DNA from 2 places in the Nostoc sp. CCY 9925 genome. Region 1 is predicted to be linked to the other one. Evidence: predicted binding sites of a transcription regulator. Region 1 holds the regulator's gene; the other holds the start of a gene.
The links. Region 1 encodes NtcA, which controls nitrogen genes in cyanobacteria. Its sites were predicted from a motif close to TNTGTANNNNNNNNTACANA; they were not measured.
Positions count from the first base shown of each region.

Region 2: glnA (type I glutamate--ammonia ligase) is a predicted target of NtcA. The motif match lies at 3,720-3,739, and genes of this name have one in related genera.

Region 1 covers NZ_CAWUDO010000013.1:56,949-61,717, forward strand. The annotation lists gene fabI (enoyl-ACP reductase FabI) at 67-843, opposite strand; gene ntcA (global nitrogen regulator NtcA) at 1,223-1,894, shown strand; gene ACM0OY_RS09630 (DUF3084 domain-containing protein) at 2,064-3,554, shown strand; gene ACM0OY_RS09635 (resolvase) at 3,772-4,227, shown strand; gene ACM0OY_RS09640 (DUF3146 family protein) at 4,271-4,534, opposite strand; gene ACM0OY_RS09645 (aldo/keto reductase) at 4,759-4,769, shown strand, end outside.
Region 2 covers NZ_CAWUDO010000018.1:85,563-90,331, reverse strand. The annotation lists gene ACM0OY_RS12430 (hypothetical protein) at 63-188, opposite strand; gene ACM0OY_RS12425 (ferritin-like domain-containing protein) at 597-1,496, opposite strand; gene ACM0OY_RS12420 (hypothetical protein) at 1,868-2,068, shown strand; gene glnA (type I glutamate--ammonia ligase) at 2,172-3,596, opposite strand; gene apcB (allophycocyanin subunit beta) at 3,954-4,463, shown strand.

The sequences.
Region 1 (4,769 bases):
GAATAGGGACTGAGGATTAAGGACTGAATTTTTACCAATACCCAGTAGCTAATCCCCAGTCCCTAATTACATTCCCATAATTTCATATCCTGCATCTACATACAGAACTTGTCCGGTAATGCCACTGGACAAATCACTGCATAAAAAAGCCGCAGTGTTGCCCACTTCAAGCTGAGTGACAGTCCGTCGCAGGGGAGCTACTTGCTCTACATGATGAATCATATCTAATATTCCGCCCACTGCTGAAGATGCCAAAGTCCGGATAGGGCCTGCGGAGATTGCATTGACGCGGATATTTTGCGGCCCTAGTTCGGCGGCCAGGTAACGCACACTCATTTCTAAACCTGCTTTGGCAACTCCCATGACGTTATAGTTAGGGATTGCCCTGACACCTCCTAAATACGTCAGGGTGACAATACTACCTCCCTCGGTCATCAAGGGTTTAGCTGCACCGCTTAACTGCACCAGAGAATAAGTACTAATCTCTAAAGCAGTTTTGAAGCCAGAACGAGAGGTTTGACTAAAATCTCCTGTCAAATCCTCTTTGTTGGCAAAGGCTAGACAATGAATCAGGATGTCTAGCTTTCCCCACTTATCGCGTACTGTTTCAAAGGTAGATTGAATTTGTTCGTCGTCTTGAACATTACAGGGAAGAAATAAGCTGGGGTTGAGGGGTTGGACTAATTCGGCAACTTTTGTCTCCATTTTGCCGCGTTCATCGGGCAGATAGGTAATTCCCAGATTTGCTCCTGCTTTGTGCAACTGTTGGGCGATGCCCCAGGCAATGGAGCGGTTATTGGCAATACCTGTAACCAAAGCATTTTTTCCAGTCAGATTCAGCATAGGAATTGTTAATGCGATCGATGATTAGGAGCATACTAGAATCTGAGGCTAGTTTGTCTTCGTTTTACACAGGATTTGCAAAAATGAATATTGGTAAGGGTCTTTGCTGTCAGAAAATTCTTGATTCTTTCTAAAGATATTCTCAAGTTGTCTTTATTTGTTCTTCAAAAAAGCTTTTTAATACAGCTACTTGGAACCGTTTATCAACAATTTATAGCTGAATAGATCGACAATTATGTATCATTATAAACAAAGAGTTAGGAAGCAATTAGTTGGAGTATAGGAAAGTACAGAAAGGTTGACGGTGCTTTATTGAATTTTCAGGTGTATTCTTAGGTAATTAGTTTTTGTTTTTCCGGCATTGGGTAGGGGAAGGGAGATGATCGTGACACAAGATAAAGCCCTAGCAAATGTTTTTCGTCAGATGGCGACCGGGGCGTTTCCGCCAGTTGTGGAAACGTTTGAACGCAATAAAACGATCTTTTTTCCTGGCGATCCTGCCGAACGAGTTTATTTTCTTTTAAAGGGTGCTGTGAAACTTTCCAGGGTGTACGAGGCAGGAGAGGAAATAACGGTAGCACTATTGCGAGAAAATAGTGTTTTTGGTGTATTGTCATTGCTGACAGGAAATAAATCGGATAGGTTTTACCATGCAGTTGCATTTACCCCTGTGGAATTACTGTCGGCACCAATTGAACAAGTTGAGCAAGCACTCAAGGAAAATCCAGAATTATCAATGTTAATGCTGCGAGGTCTGTCTTCGCGAATTTTACAGACAGAGATGATGATTGAAACTCTTGCTCACCGAGATATGGGTTCCAGGTTGGTGAGTTTTTTATTAATTCTTTGTCGTGATTTTGGAGTTCCCTGTGCAGATGGGATCACAATTGATTTGAAGTTGTCTCATCAAGCGATCGCTGAGGCAATTGGTTCGACTCGTGTTACAGTTACAAGGCTACTAGGGGATTTGCGTGAGAAAAAGATGATTTCTATCCACAAGAAGAAGATTACTGTGCATAAACCCGTTACCTTAAGTCGGCAGTTCACATAAAAACAATTGGAGTTAGCGGAGTCGGCACGTGTTGTGTTTTTCAAGATCGCACTAAATAGCTAAAGGAAAATCTAAAATTGAGTAATTTCAGCTATTGCCAACCTCCACTTCTCCACAGAAAATGCTTAAAAGTAGTAGGCTGTATCTGGAAGGATTTCGGTAGCTAAACATGACCACCGGATACATCCTCATCGCAGCAATTTTAATTCTGGGAGGCGTAATTGCAACCGTGGGCGATCGCATCGGCACACGAGTTGGCAAAGCCCGCCTCTCACTCTTTAACCTTCGCCCAAAAAATACCGCAGTATTAGTAACAATTTTTACTGGCGGTTTGATTTCAGCATCAACCTTAGGGATTTTATTCGCTGCTGATGATAAATTGCGGCAAGGAGTCTTTGAGTTAGAAGATATTCAAACAGACCTCAGGCAAAAGCGGGAACAGTTAAAAACCGCAGAAACCCAGAAAAGTCAGGTAGAGAGTCAGCTAAATCAAGCAAGAATCGCCCAAGCAAAGGCACAACAAGACTTGCAAGCAATTAATCAATCCTTGCAGGCGGTCAATGCTAAGCAAAGGGAAACTCAAGCCCAGCTTAACCGCACCATTGAGCAGCAAGCCCAAACTCAAACTCAACTCCAGCGCACTCAGGGGCAACTAAATATAGTTGTCAGTCAGTACCAAAAAGCCATAGCTGAACTGCAAAGCGTTTACAATCAGCGACAGGAACTACAGGCAGCAGTTGAACTACTAAAGACAGAACGTCAACGACTGTATGCTGAAGCGAAAAAAGCGATTGACGAAGCCAAAACAGCTATCGAAAAACGGGATCGCGAACTTGCCAACCGCCAAGAAGTGATAGAAGCACGTGATCGCAAAATTGCCCAACTCGATCAATTGATTCAAAAGCGTAATTTAGAAATTACAGCTAGAGAACAAGTGATTGCCAAGCGGGAATCTCGCCTCAAAGAATTGGAAGCACAACAACAGCAACTAGAACAAGAAGTTGCAAGGCTGGAAAAATATTATCAATCCTACCAAGACCTGCGTTTGGGTAAGCTAGCCTTAGTTCGCGGTCAAGTTCTGGCTGCTGCTGTAATTCGTGTTACCCAAGCTGCTGCGGCTCGTCAGGCGGTGGTACAACTTTTACAACAAGCTAATCGCAACGCCAACCTCGAATTAAGTGAGCCTGGTGGAAATTCTGCAAATGTAGAGCTTGTGCGCGTAACTCAGGAAAGAGTTGAGCAATTGAGCAAGCAAATTGAGGATGGTCGAGAATACGTGGTGCGAATTTTCTCGGCAGGTAATTACGTTAGAGGAGAAAAGCAAATAGAATTCTTTGCCGACATAGCCAGGAATGAACTGGTTTTCTCTGGAGGCGCTCAGTTAGCCACAACTACTGCTGACCCTAAAAACATGACATCCTATCAATTACAGCAGCGATTGGAAATACTGATTTCTGCTTCCCAATTTCGTGCCCGTAACGCCGGAATTGTCGAAAATGTACAAGTAGATGGCACTTTTCTGCGTTTTGTCGCCCAATTAAGGCAGTATAATCAAGCATTGGAAATTAAAGCGATCGCCGCAGAAGACACTTATACAGCGGGGCCGTTGAGAGTCAAATTAGTAGCAGTAGTCAACGGACAAATTATTTTTAGTACTTAAAAAACAAGTCAGAAGCGGAGCGTCTCCGGCTCCGGTCAGAATTCAGAATTCAGAATTCAGAATACAATTAGTGGGAGATTCAGCGGAAAGTCACCAGTGGCGGCTTACGCCGTAGACGCCAAAAGGGCAGCTTACCATAGGCATCATAACTTTCCAAGACAGTATTTATGGGGTCATTAATTTTGAATTTTGAATTTTGAATTCGGAGCGAAGCGACGTGACTTTCCGTGAATTTTTACCGACACAGCCAGTGATCTTGGGTTTTGATCCAGGTCGAGATAAGTGTGGTTTAGCAATAATGGGACTGGATCGGCAGCTATATTATCATCAAGTCGTGCTGGCAAAAGAGGCGATCGCTACCATTGAGACACTGCGTCAAAAATTTCCCATCTCCTTGATGGTGATGGGCAACCAAACAACAGCCAAGCAGTGGAAGCAACAACTATATCAAGAATTACCAGAACCCTTGAATATCATTTTAGTAGATGAGCGTTACACAACCTTAGAAGCACGCGATCGCTATTGGCAAATGTATCCACCCAAAGGGCTAATAAAACTATTACCACAGGGCATGCGACAGCCTCCAAGGCCAATAGATGACATTGTTGCCATCCTGTTAATCGAAAGATACTTAAATCGCCTCACTGAATCAGCAGTGAGGAGTGAGGAGTGAAGAGTTAGCAATTAATATCTTCACAACTCCAAACTCCTAACTCTTAGAGTTCCGCCCGAATAGTAAAAGCATAGTCTCCTCCAGGCTCTAGTTGATAATCTTGTTTCTCCAAAAATCGACCGAGGGGTTCTTTGATTAAAGCGCGACCTTGGGAGGGCTTGACGGCAAGTTCTCCCCTACGAAAATGCCACTGGAAATGCCACTCAAACTCACCTGCACTCACTTCACCTTCAAGGAAGCCGTGTTGCCAGGATTGGCGGGTAATTTTGACATGGGCAATGGTTTCTGGCAGACGTTTGGCACTCACAATGCTTTATGTCAAGTGTGGAATAAGTAGCCTACATAATTAATTGGCTACTTATTTTATTTACCAAACATAGCTTAAATAGACAAACTGACAAAATGGGTATTTGTAATTGAGGGGGTTGTATTAATCAGGCGGAAGACTTGAGGGTAGGGAAGCTGCGGGGATAGCTAAAAAATTTTTAACTCAGTGCTTCATAATTAGGTCAGAAAACTATGACTAAAAGCATGGAAACCAA
Region 2 (4,769 bases), on a different contig from region 1:
GTGCTAACATTTATGTCAATGCTTTTCTGGCAGAAATATATACAGTTAACAACCGAAAATCTTCAGCGATCGCTTAGTATTTCAACTGCAATTTGCTGTATATAGTAGTTGGCATAAAACCTGGAAATCAAAAGGCAAATCAAATCAACTGCCTCGATGGACGGCATCACCAACTCTTCAAAAGCCACACAAGTATTACTCGTATTTCTGGGAAGCTGTGCGTCTCTACCTTCAACTGCTTTAGAAACAGATGTTACTTAGGTTATCAATTAATTTAAAACACATCTAATTCCGACATTTTGCTAATTGGGGAACAACCTTAAGGCAACTTCTCTTTATTCCCAAATAAGTTTTCTCACAGATTGAGTAGCTGGTTACCTACATCAATACATAATTAATCTTCGCCTCATCTGAGCTTGTCTAAGAAATGGGGCATGGAAAAGAGGACAAGGGGACAAGGAGAGAAGTCTGAGCGCTGGCTTTTGGCGATGGCTTCGCCAACGTCTTTGACGAACAGAACTTCGGAGGAAAGGCTTGTTGCAAATTCTCACCTTGTCTGTTTGTCTCCGCATCTCCCCATTCCCCACTCCTTCTCTTCACACGGTTGTTTTCTTGCGATTATCTTCTATTCGCTGGATGCCGTTGAGGAACATGGGCACAAACTTCTGGAAAAACGCTTGTGGATCGCGCTGCCAAGCTTGTTGTGCAGCTTGAATCCTAGTAAATTGCAACTCAGGTGCTAACAAAGTTTGGGGTAAGCGTTCCATCAAGTACTGAGGACGTTCCCAAAGTGGCATGGTATTTGCTACTTCCAGCAAGCTGGCAACTCGCCGCAGTTCGGCCCCCAAGGTGATATCCATTCCCGATTCAAAGGCCGCCTGTTCAATTGCAGTATATTTTCGCTTGGCTTGCTCTATTTTTTGCCGATGTTCTGGACTTTTACGCGCGAGTTCTGCTAACCAACGGTTACCCCAGCGCACATGTCCTGCTTCCTCTGGCAAAATTTTCTCAATTGTTTGCCGGATTTTGATGTTTTCTTCTGTTTGTGGCGCTTGCTTGAGGGCGTAAATGTGGGCGGAAAAATACTCACAGCCACGTTTTTCGGTAATGTTAATTGCTGCTAGGGCGGCAATCATACCATCCTCTAAGTTGCGTTTTGGATCGTAGGCGTCTTTGTCGAGTAGGCGATCGAATTCATCAATATAGGAAGTTCCGGGGGGAGTTCCAACATCGCTTCCTAGATCGATGAGTAAATCAGTCAGCCACATGGCATGACGAGCTTCATCTGAGATGTGATGAGACAAATCCCGCACTAGTTCTTGTGGCTGTCCATTCAGTTGCTCGATTAAGTCTGTCAGGTCTTTACAACTGCGTTGTTCGCTGTAGCGGTAGCGATTCAGGGTAATTAAATGGATCTGGCGATCGCATACCACCCGTTTCAAGATTTCCCTTGCACCCAAAGCATTCTGAAATTTACGTGGGTAGGTAACTGTCATAAAGTTATATAAAGTTTTATAAACCTATATTCGATCCTAACTTAGTTTTTTGTAACTGCCGTATTCCTACTGGATTAATAAAAAAAGGGTAAAAGTTCAAAAAATCAATTACTCAATCTCTACTTAAGTAACAGATATCATATAAATTTTTGTAAACAATGTTATTGCTTTTGAATAATGATTTTGAAAAATAAAATCCCCAAAAGCCTCTACAGCAAAGCTTTTTCTTACATATAAACTCGCATTCAAAATCTAAAATTCTGAAAATCAATTCAAAACAGTATCGTATGTTACAGTTTTTTCTGTTATATTAGTTTTTAGAGAGAAACAGAAAATATATATTCACTACAGAAGCAGGGAGGACTATGGTTATGTCTATCGCAGAAAAATCTCGTGCGTTAATGGTTCGTGAACATCAGCAAGTCAAGAATCGCCAACAATCAATGCTGATGCGTGCTGCACAAGAACTTGGTCTTCCTGAAGAAGCGTCTCACTACTGGAACCCCATTCAAGGGAAGATAGATGCGACGACTCGGATGATTTATGGACGCAGCAACGCCACGATGAGCTAATGGGGAGATGGGAGAGAATTTTACAGCATCCCCAATGCTCCATGAAAAAAAGCCACCCTCTAGGGTGGCAAATTTTAAACTTTTAGTTAGATACGGTACTTAATTAAGCATCGTAATACAGGTAAAACTCATAGGGATGAGGACGCAATTGCAACTGCTTGACTTCGTTAGCCAGTTTGTAATCAATCCAGTTTTGGATAAAGTCTTCTGTGAAGACACCTGATTCTGTCAAGAAAGCATGATCGTTTTCCAGTGCTTCTAACGCCAATTCCAAAGAACCTGGAGTTGAGGGAACCTTTGCTAGTTCTTCTGGAGAGAGTTCATAGATATTCTTATCTAAGGGAGAACCAGGATCTATTTTGTTTTTGATGCCATCGATACCAGCACAAAGCATGGCGGCGAATGCCAAGTAGGGGTTAGAAGTAGCATCTGGACAACGGAATTCTAACCGCTTGGCTTTGGGGTTAGTGCCAGACAAAGGAATACGGATAGAAGCAGAACGGTTCCCTTCAGAGTAAGCCAAGTTAACTGGTGCTTCATAACCAGGCACTAGGCGCTTGTATGAGTTGGTACTAGGGTTGGTAATTGCTAGCAGTGCTGGTGCGTGTTTGAGAAGACCGCCAATGTAGTACAACGCCATGTCACTCAAGCCAGCATACTTATCACCTGCAAACAGAGGTTTGCCATCCTTCCAAATGGACTGGTGACAGTGCATCCCAGAACCGTTATCGCCAAAAATTGGTTTTGGCATGAAGGTGACGGTTTTGCCATGTTTCTTAGCAACGTTCTTGATGACATATTTGTAAATCATCAACCAGTCAGCAGCTTCAATCAATTTCCCAAACCGGAAACCCAGTTCGCACTGACCACCAGTAGCAACTTCGTGGTGATGCTTTTCGATGGGTACACCTAATTGTGCCATTGTCAACAGCATTTCTGTCCGGATATCTTGAAAAGAATCCGTCGGCGAAACTGGGAAGTAACCTTCTTTGAAGCGTGGTTTGTAACCCAAGTTGGGTTTTTCATCTGTACCGAGTTTGCCGGAATTCCAAGCACCTTCTTCGGAGTCTAAGAAGTAGTAGCCTTCGTTGGCAGTTTGGGCAAACCTAGCATTGTCAAAAATGAAGAACTCAGCTTCAGGGCCAAAGAAAGCTGTGTCACCAATACCAGTCGAAACCAGGAAATCTATTGCTTTTTGGGCAATCACCCGTGGACAACGGTTGTACGGTTCACCCGTGCGGGGATCTTTAATACTACAAACTATACTTAGCGTTGGCACTTCCATGAATGGGTCGATCCAAGCAGTGTTGGCATCGAGTACCATCGTCATGTCTGATTCGTTGATCGCTTTCCAACCCCGGATGCTGGAACCGTCAAAAGGTACGCCATCAGTAAATGCGGTCTCGTCGATTTGGTTCTGGTACAGTGTCAGGTGTTGCCAAGTCCCTACTGTATCGATGAATTTGAGATCAATCAGCTGAATTTTTTGGTCTTGGATTAATTTCAAGACTTCTTGTGGGGTTGTCATTGTTACTCCTTCTCTACCAATTTCCTAAAGTAAAACCAGAATCTTCCAAAGCATCCTAACCCTGCTGATCTCAATCAAGCCGTGACACACCTGAAATATCTTAAATACTAGACATTAGGGTATTTTGTAGTTTGTGTTACAGATATCTGGATTACAGGTTATATTAACCTTTCGCCGATCATCTGTACAAAACTGGAAAGTTCATCACATAGGGGTCAACTTTGGCATAGAATCCTTATGTAGTGGATAGTTTGTTTTTGTGCCGAATCTATTTTTAATAGCACAAAAATTTACTGGTGCATAAATGCAGCCAAATAAATATCAAACCATAGATAGCAACGATTGGGAGAAAAAGGAATGCGCGATGCGGTAACAAGTTTAATTAAGAATTATGACGTAGCTGGTCGGTATTTTGACCGGAATGCGCTCGATAGTCTAAAGTCTTACTTCGACAGTGGTACAGCACGAGTACAGGCGGCGGCAGCGATCAACTCTAATGCGGCTGGGCTTGTCAAGCAGGCTGGTTTAAAGTTATATGAAGAACTGCCGGAATTGATTCGTCCTGGTGGAAATTCCTATACAACTCGTCGTTATGCAGCTTGTTTACGGGATTTAGACTATTACTTGCGCTACGCCAGTTATGCGCTGGTTGCTGGCAATACAAATGTGTTAGATGAGCGAGTGTTACAAGGACTGCGAGAAACTTACAATTCTTTAGGAGTACCTATTGGCCCTACAGTTCGCGGTGTCCAAATACTCAAGGATCTAGCTAAGGAACAAGTAGCAGCAGCAGGTGTGGCTAATACTGCTTTTGTAGATGAACCATTCGATCATATTACACGCGAGTTGAGCGAAATTGATATTTAGATTTTAAGGGCGGGCAAGATGCCTACCCTACAATAATTGTGAACAGCGATCGCACTTCGATTTTATGGGGCGATCGCTTTTTTATGAACCCTCAATCTGCTGTTTAAAATTGGCGATCGCGCCTGTGTAAAATAGTTTTGTTAGGTTAAAGCTGTGTTTTTTAAACTACCGTAATATACGTATTTTGCTGTATCTTAATTGTTTTTAGTTGTGTATTCTCGAAGAAGCAAGAAGTTAAAGCGATATCTACGATGGGCTACGCCTACGCAAGTCGCCAATTTGAAGAACTTCAAGTAAATAAAAACA